DNA from 4 places in the Pseudoalteromonas sp. TB51 genome. Region 3 is predicted to be linked to each of the others. Evidence: predicted binding sites of a transcription regulator. Region 3 holds the regulator's gene; each other region holds the start of a gene.
The links. Region 3 encodes sigma-54, which starts transcription at its own class of promoters, with help from an activator protein. Its sites were predicted from a motif close to GTTGGCACGNNNNTNGNNT; they were not measured.
Positions count from the first base shown of each region.

Region 1 (3,176 bases), on a different contig from region 3:
ACACCGTACGGCGTTTTCGCCAATTATGTCGACCTTTCAAGAAGGGGCAACGTCGCCTGCAGGTTTTGAACTGCGCTTAGGCTTTACCGATAACCCTATAAACTCACCTAACTTAAAGCTAGAAAACGGCGAGGCACCCGCTAAAACAAGAGTAGGCTGGATGCGCTCGGTATCAAATATTTTCCATGCTTTTGCTATTCAGTCATTTATTGCTGAAGCAGCTCATAAAGCAGGGCGCGACCAAAAAGACTATTTACTTGAAACCATAGGCCCTGATCGCATTTTAGATGTAACCGAGCAAAATGCGTCTTACGATAACTATGGCGCCGATAAAGACGTTTACCCATTAGATATTGGTAAATTACGCCATGTTATTGAAAAAGTGGCCGATATAAGTAAATGGGGCCGAAAGCTGCCAAAAGGGCGCGGTTTAGGTATTGCAGCACACCGCAGCTTTTTAACCTATGTGGCTACTGTGGTTGAGGTAGAGGTATCGGACGCTGGTGATTTAAACGTGATAAAATCGTGGGTAGCTATTGATGCAGGTACGGTTGTAAACACCGATACCGTTAAAAACCAAACCCAAGGTGGCTCTATTTACGGTATTACAACCGCAATAAGCGATGGTATTACCTTTGATAAAGGCCGCGTGCAGCAAAGCAATTTTCATGATTATCGCGTACCGCGTATGAGCGACTCACCACTAGAGGTAGAAGTAGAAATAATACAAAGCGATGCACCACCAGCAGGTGTAGGCGAGCCCGCAACGCCGGTTTACGCCCCTGCGCTATGTAACGCTATTTTTGCCGCTTGCGGTAAGCGTATTAGGCAACTGCCTATAGGTAACCAACTAAAAGCGTAAATAAAGTACTTTTATTTAAGCCGTTAAACAAAAAACCGCCAAATGGCGGTTTTTTTAGAAGTTAGCGATTAGTGAGTTTTTTCAAACTCATCTACTTCACGCTCTGCTTCTTCTTTAGATTTACCGTACTGTTGCTGGATTTTACCCACTAGCTCTGTACGGCTACCTTCAATTTTGTCTAAATCGTCGTCAGTAAGATCGCCCCATTTTTGTTGCGCCTTACCTTTAAGTTCGTTCCAATTACCTTTCATACGATCGCTGTTCATAAGTATCTCCTTACTTAGTTTTAAATAACGTTCAGTATAAAAGGAGCAAAGCGTGTACCAACCAGTCAAATTTTTATTTTGTGTTTATAATCATTAATTTATATATTTAAGCGAGGCGTTACTTTTATTGCAGCGCGTATGTTCTTAAAAAATGTACAGAGCGGTCTGTAATTATTTCTGATTATGGATACGCGTAAACTCATCTGCTTTTGCGGCGCGTTTATTATTGGTTTTTGTTACAATGCCTACAAAGCAATTTTGGGTAAATAGCAGTGCTGCCGGTTCAAAACATATATCAACAACTTCTAACTACATTACAAAGTAACCCCATAACGTTATTACAAGCACCTCCAGGTGCAGGTAAGTCAACCTGGTTGCCGCTACAGCTTGTGCGCGACGGCCATTTTAAACGTATTGTAATGCTTGAGCCGCGCCGCTTAGCAGCACGCAATATTGCCCATTACTTAGCACAGTGCCAAAACGAAAAAGTGGGGCAGAGCGTTGGTTTGCGAGTACGTGGTGAAAGCAAAGTAAGTAGCCATACGCGCCTTGAAATAGTCACTGAGGGTATGCTTACCCGCATGCTACAAAACGACCCCGAATTAAGCGATATAGACTTACTGATATTTGATGAATTTCATGAACGCTCAATTGCGGCCGATACTTCACTGGCCTTTGCTTTAGAGACCCAAAGTGCGCTGCGCGACGATTTAACCATACTACTTATGTCGGCCACCCTTGATACCGAGCGCTATACGCAGTTTTTTGATTGCCCGGTTATACAATCAAGCGGGCGTAGTTACCCCATTAACGAAGTATACATACCAATAAAAGATGAGAGCCGCTGGTTAGATGCTATTCCCTCTTTAATAAAACAAGCACTAAACGAGCAAAGCGGTAGTGCGTTGGTGTTTTTGCCTGGGCAATTTGAAATAGTACGCGTACAGCAGGCCCTTAATGATTTACCAAGTAACTGCTTAGTTGCCACATTATTTGGCGAGCAAGATAAAGCCAATCAGCAAGCGGCGATTGCCCCTGCGCCTAAAGGTATGCGCAAAGTTGTGCTTACCACCAATGTAGCAGAAACCAGTTTAACTATTGAAGGCATTCGTATTGTTATTGATAGCGGCAAACGCCGTGCGGCGAGCTATAACTTAAAAACAGGCGTAACTGAGCTTACAACACAAAGTATATCGCGCTCCTCTGCTGTGCAGCGAGCAGGGCGTGCAGGGCGAATAGAGCCTGGGGTTGTTTACAGGCTTGGCTCAAAGCAAACCTTTGAGAGACGTAATAGCCACGATAACCCCGAAATACTCACATCAGACATAAGCCAACTTATGCTGGAGGCAAAACAGTGGGGCGCAAATATCAGCGAACTCACCTTGCTTGATACGCCAACAGCGCAGCAATGCACGCAAGCGGCAAACTTACTAACCATGCTTGAAGCCATCGACTCTAAAGGTAAGTTAACCAAATTGGGCAGTAACATGCTGGGTTTTGGGGCGGATATTCGCTTAGCACATATGCTTTTAAAAGCGCAAGCGCTTGAGGCAGAACTCCCTGGTATTTACCGTTTAGCACTTTATTTAGTGGCGCTGCTTGAGAGCCGAATAAACAGCGCCAACGAGCTAAGCTTGGCGCTACATAGCCAACAGCAAAGGCGACACCCAGTATTTAAACAGCAGTTAAAATACTGGCAAAGCCGTTTAAAAGTAACCGACAGTAACAGCGAGCTAAACACCGAGTATTTAGGTTTGCTGGTGGCATTAGCTTACCCCGATCGCATTGCAAAAAAACGCGGCAATGGCTACTTACTTGCCAATGGTGCGGGTGCTGATTTAAACACCGATTACTGGCATAACGATGACTACCTTGCTATTGCAAGCATGGGCGGCCATAAAGGCACGCGTATTTTTGCAGCCACCGCACTTAGCCCATTTGAGCTACAAGATTACTTACCGCACTTGTTTACTACGCTTACCCGCTGTGAGTTTGATGAAAAAACCGCGCGGTTTATCCATCAAGACGAAGTAAAGCTCGGCGCCATT
Region 1 is NZ_AUTO01000279.1:5,926-9,101, forward strand. It holds gene L650_RS0116505 (xanthine dehydrogenase family protein molybdopterin-binding subunit) at 1-862, shown strand, start outside; gene L650_RS0116510 (CsbD family protein) at 931-1,128, opposite strand; gene hrpB (ATP-dependent helicase HrpB) at 1,401-3,176, shown strand, end outside.
Region 1: L650_RS0116510 (CsbD family protein) is a predicted target of sigma-54. The motif match lies at 1,172-1,190, and genes of this name have one in related genera.

Region 2 (3,176 bases), on a different contig from region 3:
GGTGTACTACCACAAAGATCATGCATGGAATGTTGACCGTATGATTGAGTCGGTACAAGACTCAATAGATTACTACAAGCAAGCCTTTGGGCCATATCAGCATAAGCAGTTACGTATTATTGAATTTCCTAAGTATCGCTCGTTTGCGCAAAGTTTTGCCAATACGGTACCTTACTCAGAAAGTATTGGCTTTATTACAGACTTAAGAGATGAGAGTAAAGTTGACCTACCTTACTATGTAACCGCACATGAAGTTGCACACCAATGGTGGGGGCATCAAGTATCTGGGGCTAATGTAGAAGGCAGTGCCGTTATTTCTGAATCGCTCTCCCAATACAGTGCGCTTATGGTGCTAAAAAAACGCTTTGGCGCCGAGAAGCTTCGTAAATTCTTAAAGTACGAGTTAGATAAATACTTAATGGGCCGCACAGGCGAAGCCTTTGAAGAAATGCCGCTGTATAAAACGCAGTCTCAACAATATCTTCATTACAATAAAGGCTCAGTTGCGATGATGGCGATTTATGACCGATTAGGGGAAGAGCGCTTAAATGCAGCACTTAAAGCGTTTTTGAATGAGTTTAAATACCAGTCAACGCCATACCCAACTACGCTTGATTTACTTAGCTATTTAAAACAAGACGCAACGCAAGCGGAGCAACGTTTTATTGATGATCAGTTTAAATATATAACGCTTTATGAGCTTGAAATGAAAGCAGTTTCGGTTACAGATGATGTTGATAGCGAAGGTTTTTATACAGTAACACTGAGCGTTGAAGCAACTAAGCAGCATGCCGATGGACAAGGTGAAGAAACCGAGCAACCACTCGATGAGCGAATTGATATTGCATTATTTAGCGATGATCCTGAAAACCTTCTCGCTGAAGACTTTGTGATTTACTCGCAAAAGCATCAAATAGTCTCTGGTACTAATGCTATTGAGCTCAAAGTAAAAGAAAAGCCAGTGTACGCAGGGGTTGACCCGTACATTAAGCTTGTAGATAAAGACAGTAAAAACAACCTAGCTAAGTTTTAACGATTAACGATTAGTAATTAACTTAAAGGCCGCATTTAATGCGGCCTTTTTTGTTTTAGCGAATTACTAATACCAATGCGCAATAAAGCTTAATAAAGCGAATTAGCATATTGGTAAAAAGAGGTAATAGCAGCGAGGAGCTCGGGGGTTAACTGAAGTGGGTTTTATAGTAAGGTGCTTTAGTCGCTAAAATTAAAAGGCGCTGTGAGTATTTAGGTGCCCTAAACGAGAAAAGGGCCAAAAGGCCCTTAGTGTTGCAGCAAGTAACACATTTTGTTTTAAAGCGTAAAGTCTACAGCGTAGCCTACGTAAACTTTAACATCTGACTCATCCATGTCGGTGTCAGATACGCCAAAAGTAAAACCATCTTTTGATACAGAGATACCGTAATCAATAATATTATCATCGCCTATAAAGTCGCCAGAGTAGTGACCTAAGTGCAGCGCAACCTCAGTACCATTGCTGCCAACAGCAAAGCTGTAATCGGCATTTAGATATAATGAATCGCCAAAGTCGGTGCCATCGCCATCTGCCGCTGAAGTGGCAAGGATTGCAGCGCCAAAGGTGAAACCTTCTGCGCTGATGCTACCGTAAATTTCAGAGAAATCAGCATCTGCCTCAGAAGCTGCATCTGGGTAAGCGTAATAAATGTAACCTACATCGTAGCTAAATGTGTCGTTAATATCGCCACCAAAACCCGCGTAAACATCAAGCTCGTAAGTCATTTCATCGGCCCATGAAGCATTTGATGCCCAAGTACCTACATAAAAGCCTGACTCGTCAGCGTAATCAATACCGCCAGAAATAGCAGCATCGCCCCCAGTTTGCTCTTGACCACGCCATAAGTAGTTAGACGTAGCCGCTGCGTTTGCTGTTACTTCTGCATGTACGGCTGTTGATGTTAAAGATGTAGCACCTAATAAAGCTATTGCGCTAATTGCGATGGTTTTTTTTAGTTTTAGCATGTCCATTTCCCGTTATATGATTTTTATCGCCTAGGTTTTTATTCTCTTATTGGCAACCCTTTGACTGGCGGTGTTTTATTGTTTAACTGGGAATGCAATTGCACTGTATGTGCCAGCTTAAAATAATTTCTATAAAACTGTTTTTTTACTTTTATAAAACAATATGTTGAGAAGTTCTAGAAGAGGGGATGATTGAGGAGGTTAATTAAAAAACGCACACTGCTGGTGCATAAATTAACCTAACTGCACCAGAAAAATACAGTTAGGTTAGGTAGATTTAGCCAAATATAGTGCGCATAAGACTAATTGTTTCGTTTACTCCGCGGCCTTTTTGTACTTCGCTAATAATAGAGTCGCGTTTGCTACGAATATGCTCGGGAATGTCATCGGCTGCAAGTGCACGGTCTACAAGTATTTCGGCTGACTCTTTACCTCTGCGCTGTGGTTTTCCTGCACTTGTTGTGCTGCGTTTAGGTTTATTTAATAGCTTAATATAATTTGAGTTGTCGGCCGTGCTGGCATCTGCATAGTAAAAAAAGCACGGTAATAACGCTTTTATACTAACTAGTTGCTCTTCTAGTTCATTGCTGCCATTAGCCATTTTAAACCACGACATAGCATGAATGCTTTGTACTATATCTTGCCAGTAGCGCTCAAAGTCGCGATTGTTTAATTTTGTAATACCTAAAGCTGCGCATAATGCATCAAGACGGCTATTACTAATCGGCGTAAACACATCTGGGCGGCGCATTGCTAATAAACGTGTAGCAGGAGCAAGGGTTGGCTTTTCATCGCTACCGTTAAAGGCAAGTAAATAAGCAACAACAAACTGTTGGTAATCAGCTTCGCTCACATCACCTTCAAGCGGGATGTTAGCAAGTGCATCGTCAAACGCGCCAGGCAAGTCGGCTAGCATTTGATGAAAACCCTTTGCACTTTTGGTTGATGCGAACCATTCAACATCAAAGTTATAGGTGCTTGGGTCGAGCGTGGCAGTGTGTTTACCACTAAATGCCAGTAAATCCTCTGGGATCATATCTTTTAGTGCTTGCTCACGAATGCTTTGCAAATACGTAGTAAGGCGAAGCTGTTCGTCGAGTGCAATAAGTTCTTTATGTTGTTCTACAAACATACTAATAACAGGCCAAGGTGCTACACGTAGTGTTTTAAGCTGTAAA
Region 2 is NZ_AUTO01000208.1:11,826-15,001, reverse strand. It holds partial or broken gene L650_RS0111130 (ABC transporter permease/M1 family aminopeptidase) at 1-1,033, shown strand, start outside; gene L650_RS0111125 (TorF family putative porin) at 1,312-1,998, opposite strand; gene L650_RS0111120 (hypothetical protein) at 2,276-3,176, opposite strand, start outside.
Region 2: L650_RS0111125 (TorF family putative porin) is a predicted target of sigma-54. The motif match lies at 2,097-2,115, and genes of this name have one in related genera.

Region 3 (3,176 bases):
TTAAATTCGTCTTGTTCTTTGGGAATATTACGAACATCTATGCTAACGGCTATTTTGTCATAGTTATCTGAAACACTTCGCACTAAAGAGGGCAGTAGGTTGACCGGAATATTATCTACGCAATAATAGCCTAAATCTTCAACCACGCGTAAAGCAACCGATTTACCTGAACCAGAACGGCCGCTTATGATAATTAACTCCATTTATAGCCCTTAGTATTTACTACGATTGATCAACAATTACTTGATACAGCTCTGCATCGGTTTTAGCACTACGCAGCTGTTTACAAAATTCTTTGTTGCTCAGTTTATCAGCTATGGTTGCCAGAGTCTTTAGGTGCTGTTGGTTATCGCCATCTGGTACGATGAGTGCAACAAAAATATCAACAGGGCAGTTATCAATAGCGTCAAAGTTAACAGGCGTGTCGCTAACAAGTACTAAAGCCAGCGGCTCTTCTACGCCACCCATTCTGCTATGAGGAATGGCGATACCCCGGCCAATACCAGTACTGCCTAGCTTTTCTCTGCTTGCCAGCGCATTAAGAATATCTTGTTGTGGTAAGTAGGGGAGCTTTTCATGAGCAAGCTCACTGATAAACTCTAAAATTCTTTTTTTACTACTAAAAAGGACCGCAGCTTTGCTGCAGTCCTGGCATACTAATGTACTTAATTTCATAATATTAGTGTCTAGCAAGCTTCTCTTTATGTTTTATGACTTGACGATCGAGCTTGTCAATCAACGAGTCTATAGCGGCATACATATCTTGGTGCTCTGTTGAGGCAAATAAATCTGCGCCACTTACATGAATAGTCGCTTCTGCTTTTTGGTTGAGTTTTTCTACATCGAGAATGACATGCACATTGCTAATATGATCTGAGTGCCTTTCTAGCTTTGCAAATTTATTATTTACATAGTCTCTAAGTGAATCAGTTACTTCTACGTGACGACCAGTTAGGTTTAGTTGCATAAGCATTTCCTCTTTGTTTTTTACGTCTTATATCAAACTCTTTCTCTGATTTGACGGTGGAATAGCTAGCGATTCACGGTATTTTGCTATTGTGCGTCTAGCTACTTTAATTCCTTGCTCTGCCAATATATCCGCAATTTTACTATCACTCAATGGTTTAGCTGAGTTTTCCGCGGCAATTAGCTTTTTAATTAGGGCACGTATTGCGGTTGATGAACACTCGCCGCCGTTTTCAGTGCTTACGTGGCTTGAGAAAAAATACTTAAGCTCAAAAATACCACGTGGCGTATGCATATATTTTTGCGTGGTAACACGCGAAATTGTCGATTCATGCATTTCTACCATTTCAGCAACATCGTTTAAAACCATTGGCTTCATGGCTTCTGGGCCATGTTCAAAAAATGCCTGTTGCTGTTTTACAATACAGTTTGTTACCTTAAGCAGCGTGTCGTTTCTGCTTTCAAGGCTTTTTATAAACCATTTAGCTTCTTGTAAGTGAGAGCGAATAAATTGGCTATCACCACTTGATTTTACGGTACGTGACATAGCCGCGTACTGACTATTTACGCGTATTTTTGGCATGCTATCTGGGTTTAGCTCTACCACCCAGCGGCCTTTTATTTTTTTAACCGACACATCCGGTATTACATACTCCGACTCTTCCCTTACTATTGTATCTGCAGGTTTTGGGTTGAGGGTATGTATTAGGGTCATGACCTCTTTAAGCTCGTCTTCTTTAAGCTTAGTCTTTTTCATTAATGTACGATAGTCGCGTGCCGCTAATAGATCAATGTGATCGGTTAAGATCATTTTAGTTTGTTCTATAAAAGGGGTGTCTTTATCAAACTGGTTTAGCTGAATGCACAAGCACTCTTGTAAACTGCGCGCGGCTATACCTACAGGGTCAAATAACTGAATACGCTTTAAAACGGCTTCTATTTCATCAAGTTCAACTTCAACTTCGTCATCGTTTTCTTGGTTAAAGCTTTCTAAAATTTCTTCGCAACTTAGCGTTAAAATACCCGAGTCATCTACAGCTTCTACAATGGCAATAGCAATGGCTTCATCAGTGGGGCTAAAAGGAGTAAGCTGAAGCTGCCACATTAAATACTCATGTAGCGTTTCAGTAGAGGCACCTTGATAAATAGACTCATCTTCTGGCATTGGGCCTGAGGATGCCGCAGGGGCTGCGCTCATGTACTCATCCCAAGTTACATCCATTGCCATATCATCGCTAACGGTGTCTTTATTTAAAGCTTCGCCACTGTCTTGCTCGTACTCGCTGGTTGTATCGTCAGCCGATGCGCTTACGGTTACATCATCCGTATCTGCTTTTTGTTCATTTTTTCCAGCCGACTCTTCCGTGTAATCTTGCTCTTCTACTTCTAATAGCGGGTTGCTATCAAGTGCTTCTTGTATTTCTTGCTGGAGATCCAATGTACTGAGCTGCAGCAAGCGAATCGCTTGTTGCAATTGTGGAGTCATTGTAAGTTGCTGGCCCATGCGCAGCTGTAATGATTGCCTCATGTATCTCTAACAATCCTTTTATGTTGTTATAATTAATATTAGCAGATGCTTGTAGGTGTGGCTTAAATGTTACAGCCTAAATTGCTCGCCTAAATAAACATCGCGTACAGTTTTGTCATTTAATACGTGTTCTGGGGTGCCAGATGCAATTAGCTCCCCATGAGAAACAATGTAGGCTTTTTCACAAACATCAAGGGTTTCTCTTACATTGTGATCGGTAATTAATACGCCAATGCCACGGTTTTTAAGATGTTCTATTATTTTCTTTATATCTAACACTGAAATCGGATCAACACCAGCAAAAGGCTCATCCAATAAAATAAATTTAGGGTTTGCTGCCAGTGCTCTGGCAATTTCTACACGGCGGCGTTCACCACCAGAAAGCGCCATACCTTGGCTATCGCGAATATGCTGAATACTAAATTCATCAAGTAAGTTGTTAAGCGTTTCTTCTCGCGCGGCTTTATTGAGCTCTTTACGCGTTTCTAAAATAGCCATTAAGTTTTGATAAACTGTCAGCTTTCTAAATATTGATGACTCTTGCGGCAAATAGCCAATGCCTAAGCGGGCGCGGCTGTGCATAGGTAATAACGTAATGTCGTTATCATCAATAGAAATTTTACCTTTGTCGCTAGGTACTAACCCTACAATCATGTAAAAGGTGGTGGTTTTACCTGCGCCA
Region 3 is NZ_AUTO01000310.1:32,245-35,420, reverse strand. It holds gene rapZ (RNase adapter RapZ) at 1-203, opposite strand, end outside; gene L650_RS0119130 (PTS sugar transporter subunit IIA) at 223-675, opposite strand; gene hpf (ribosome hibernation promoting factor) at 680-967, opposite strand; gene L650_RS0119120 (RNA polymerase factor sigma-54) at 995-2,494, opposite strand; gene lptB (LPS export ABC transporter ATP-binding protein) at 2,564-3,176, opposite strand, start outside.

Region 4 (3,176 bases), on a different contig from region 3:
AAACACTACGAAGCCACCAGCGAAACCAATATAAAAACCTTGCAGGTTAAATTTGAAGTAAAAGAAAAAGAAGACAAAATTTTACAGCTAGAATACGAAAAAGACATAAACAAACTGCAGGCAACAGAAGAACACCAGCAAAAAATAATTTGGCGCTTAAGTGCCTCAATTGCCTTTATTTTAGTCATCGTGTCGCTATTTTTATTTTACCGCCAAATGCGCCAACGTAAAAAATACCATGCTATAGCATTAACCGACTACCTAACTAACAGCTTAAATCGGCGTGGCATTTTGCAAAAAGCAAATGAGTGTTTATCCCAGCAGAGCCTAGCAATAGCCATCGTTGATTTAGATTACTTTAAAGCTATTAACGACAAATTTGGCCACGATATAGGAGATTTAGTACTTATAAAATTTGCTCAAGCAGCAAAAGACACACTAAGTACTAACGATAAGTTTGGGCGCTATGGCGGCGAAGAGTGGCTATTTGTTTTAAAAACGCAAAACCGGGATAAAATAAACAACTTTTTTGAAAATCTTGAAAATAAGTTAGCGCAGTACTGTAGTCATATTGAGGCATTGCCAAGTAAAACACACGTTACCTTTAGTGCTGGCGTGGCAATAAGTGATGCTAAAAGCGACTCACTTAGCGAGCTAATTAAACGTGCAGACCAACAACTCTATAAAGCAAAAGAAAATGGTAGAAACCAAATAGCAATCGCGTAAATATACGTTATTAGTCACCTTCAATAATCATTTGTTTTATTTTTATCGCTTTTTCAAAGTGATCTAACTTATGGGTGTGTATCCACCACGTAGCGGCTGCATCAGCAGCTCTGGATTGTCGTTTTTATTTGCAAAAAAAGCGTAAAAAGAAAGGCCTACGTTTTCGTCTTTGGCTGCTATTTTTTTATCGCACACAGCTATAATTTTTGCTTTTAGTTCTTCCTGCATACATACCTTATTTAATTGTATTTTAATTATCTAAATATACCGTTTAAAAAACTAACAATTAGCTGTAAAAGACTTCTATCAACAATACTATGATTCTCAAACTCTTTATTAGGCGTATTTACTTTTGTAGCTTTGCAATCATTATTTAGCGGCTCATTTTTATGTATATTGGTTTCATAAGCTATATCAGCTTGCTCCATACATTTTGCAGAGCCCGCATAAGGCTTTGCCGCACAGCCAGTTAAAAATATACACAATGAAAATACAATTAAAAACGCTTTCATATTCAATCCTATTTTACGCACCCTTGTGCTTTAAATTATAGCTGTAAGTTTGCTTACTTAGTCGGCTATTAAAACAAGTAGATCAATAAAAAACACACCAACTTCATCAAAAAAAGTGTCGCCTTTAGCATCCTTTTTTATTTGAGCGCTTACACATTCATTGTAAACCTCTGAGCTTGTTTTAGCGCCATTTAGCTCAGTCATTTCTGCCTCTTGTATGCATACACGTCGTTCAGAATGCTCGGCTGTACTACATGCACTTAATAATGCGCACAGTAATAATGCTGTAGTGGGGCTTTTTAAGTTCATCCTTAAACTATCCTAATATCTAAAGTTTTATAAAAATATAGGTAAGGCAAGTATGTACAGCTTGTACCCAAATAATGCGCTACTTTACCACCTCAATAAAATACCCAACCAGTAAAAATATGTAAGCTTATGTAGCGTCAAAAGCAATCACCTCTTTTAATCTGAAAAAATTGCAGCTGTTTATGTGTAAAAGTTACAGAGCAACTCCATCCAAACCAGCCAAAAGTACATTAAAGTCAATTATATCAGCATATTAAAATCTGGCACTGCGCTTGCTTTTAAAAGTTTATAAAGCAATTACAGCAAGGAAAGAGTTATGAATATTTTCGAAGCGCTACGTCACGATCACGATAAACAACGCGAGTTAGTAGATGCCCTTATTCAAACGCACGGCGATACGAAGCAGCGCCACAAGCTAATGGACGAGCTAAAAGCCGAATTAGAAGATCACGCAAAATTTGAAGAGCGTTATTTTTATAACCCACTCATGTTTGACGATTTAACGCACGAAAAAGCACGCCACAGCGTTGCTGAGCACCATGAAATTGACGAATTAATTGAACAACTTGAAGACACAGCAATGAGCTCATCGGCATGGTTAGTTGCAGCTAAAAAATTGCACTATTTAGTGCATCATCATTTAAGTGAAGAAGAACATGAAGTATTTCAATTAGCGGGTAAAGCCCTAACCGAAGGGCAAAAAGAAAGCCTAGCTAAACAGTATAACGATGCCATGCATTAGTTATTAATTAAACCGACTTCCATACACTCCCTTGTGTACTTATTGGTTATAAGCCGTATGGCTTATAACCATTTTTTTGCAGCGCTACTTAATGGTAAATTTAACGTCTTGCTCGCGTAACACATACAGTGCAAAACACGCTGCCCACATTGGCCACGCTGTAAAAAACAATAAGTTATTAAAGCCATCAATATACTGATTATAAGATGAAAGCGTAGAAAGGCCGTGCATTACAAATATAACGCCATAAGTAAGGCGCTTTTTAATACCCGCTAAAAAAGCCAACACTAAAATAAGCTGTAACGCCCCCAACACATAAGCAACCACATCTGTAGAGCCGCTAACACCATAAAAATGCTCAAAAATTCGTGCGCTATGCCCAGGGTTAACAAACTTATCAAACGTCCACATAATCATTACAATAAATACGCCTAGGCGTAGCGAAAAAAGCGACCACTGCAAACGATTTTGAAAGTCAGTACCTGTTGTACCAGTCATAAAATTTCCTTAAAACTAAATAATTTAATGTTGAAACTAGCAAGACCGCTCAACACATATTTTATTTCATCTTAATGTATAATTTTTTAATAAATTCGGTGCCCTGCTTTTGGTTTGTTTGCGTATAAAACCGCTATTTATAAATTAAAACCTATTATGGCAATAACTAACTACAGTATTTGTAAAACAAAAACATAGTGCCTAAAACTGAATAACGCTTTTGAGCAATGTGCTAAACTTTTAACGTTTCATTCTAAAAAACAAAAAGAATTAATATTTACTGAAAGTTATTCACAAAGCTTCAGGTCTTTATTGCCACATTCACACTAACCAAAATGAGAACCCTTTTGAAACATTCATATTTGGCACTTTTTATAGCCGCTTCACTC
Region 4 is NZ_AUTO01000193.1:3,032-6,207, forward strand. It holds gene L650_RS0110220 (tetratricopeptide repeat-containing diguanylate cyclase) at 1-726, shown strand, start outside; partial or broken gene L650_RS24305 (DUF6500 family protein) at 737-954, opposite strand; gene L650_RS0110230 (hypothetical protein) at 981-1,238, opposite strand; gene L650_RS0110235 (hypothetical protein) at 1,296-1,547, opposite strand; gene L650_RS0110240 (hemerythrin domain-containing protein) at 1,864-2,289, shown strand; gene L650_RS0110245 (hypothetical protein) at 2,374-2,787, opposite strand; partial or broken gene L650_RS0110250 (TonB-dependent receptor) at 3,135-3,176, shown strand, end outside.
Region 4: L650_RS0110240 (hemerythrin domain-containing protein) is a predicted target of sigma-54. The motif match lies at 1,807-1,825, and genes of this name have one in related genera.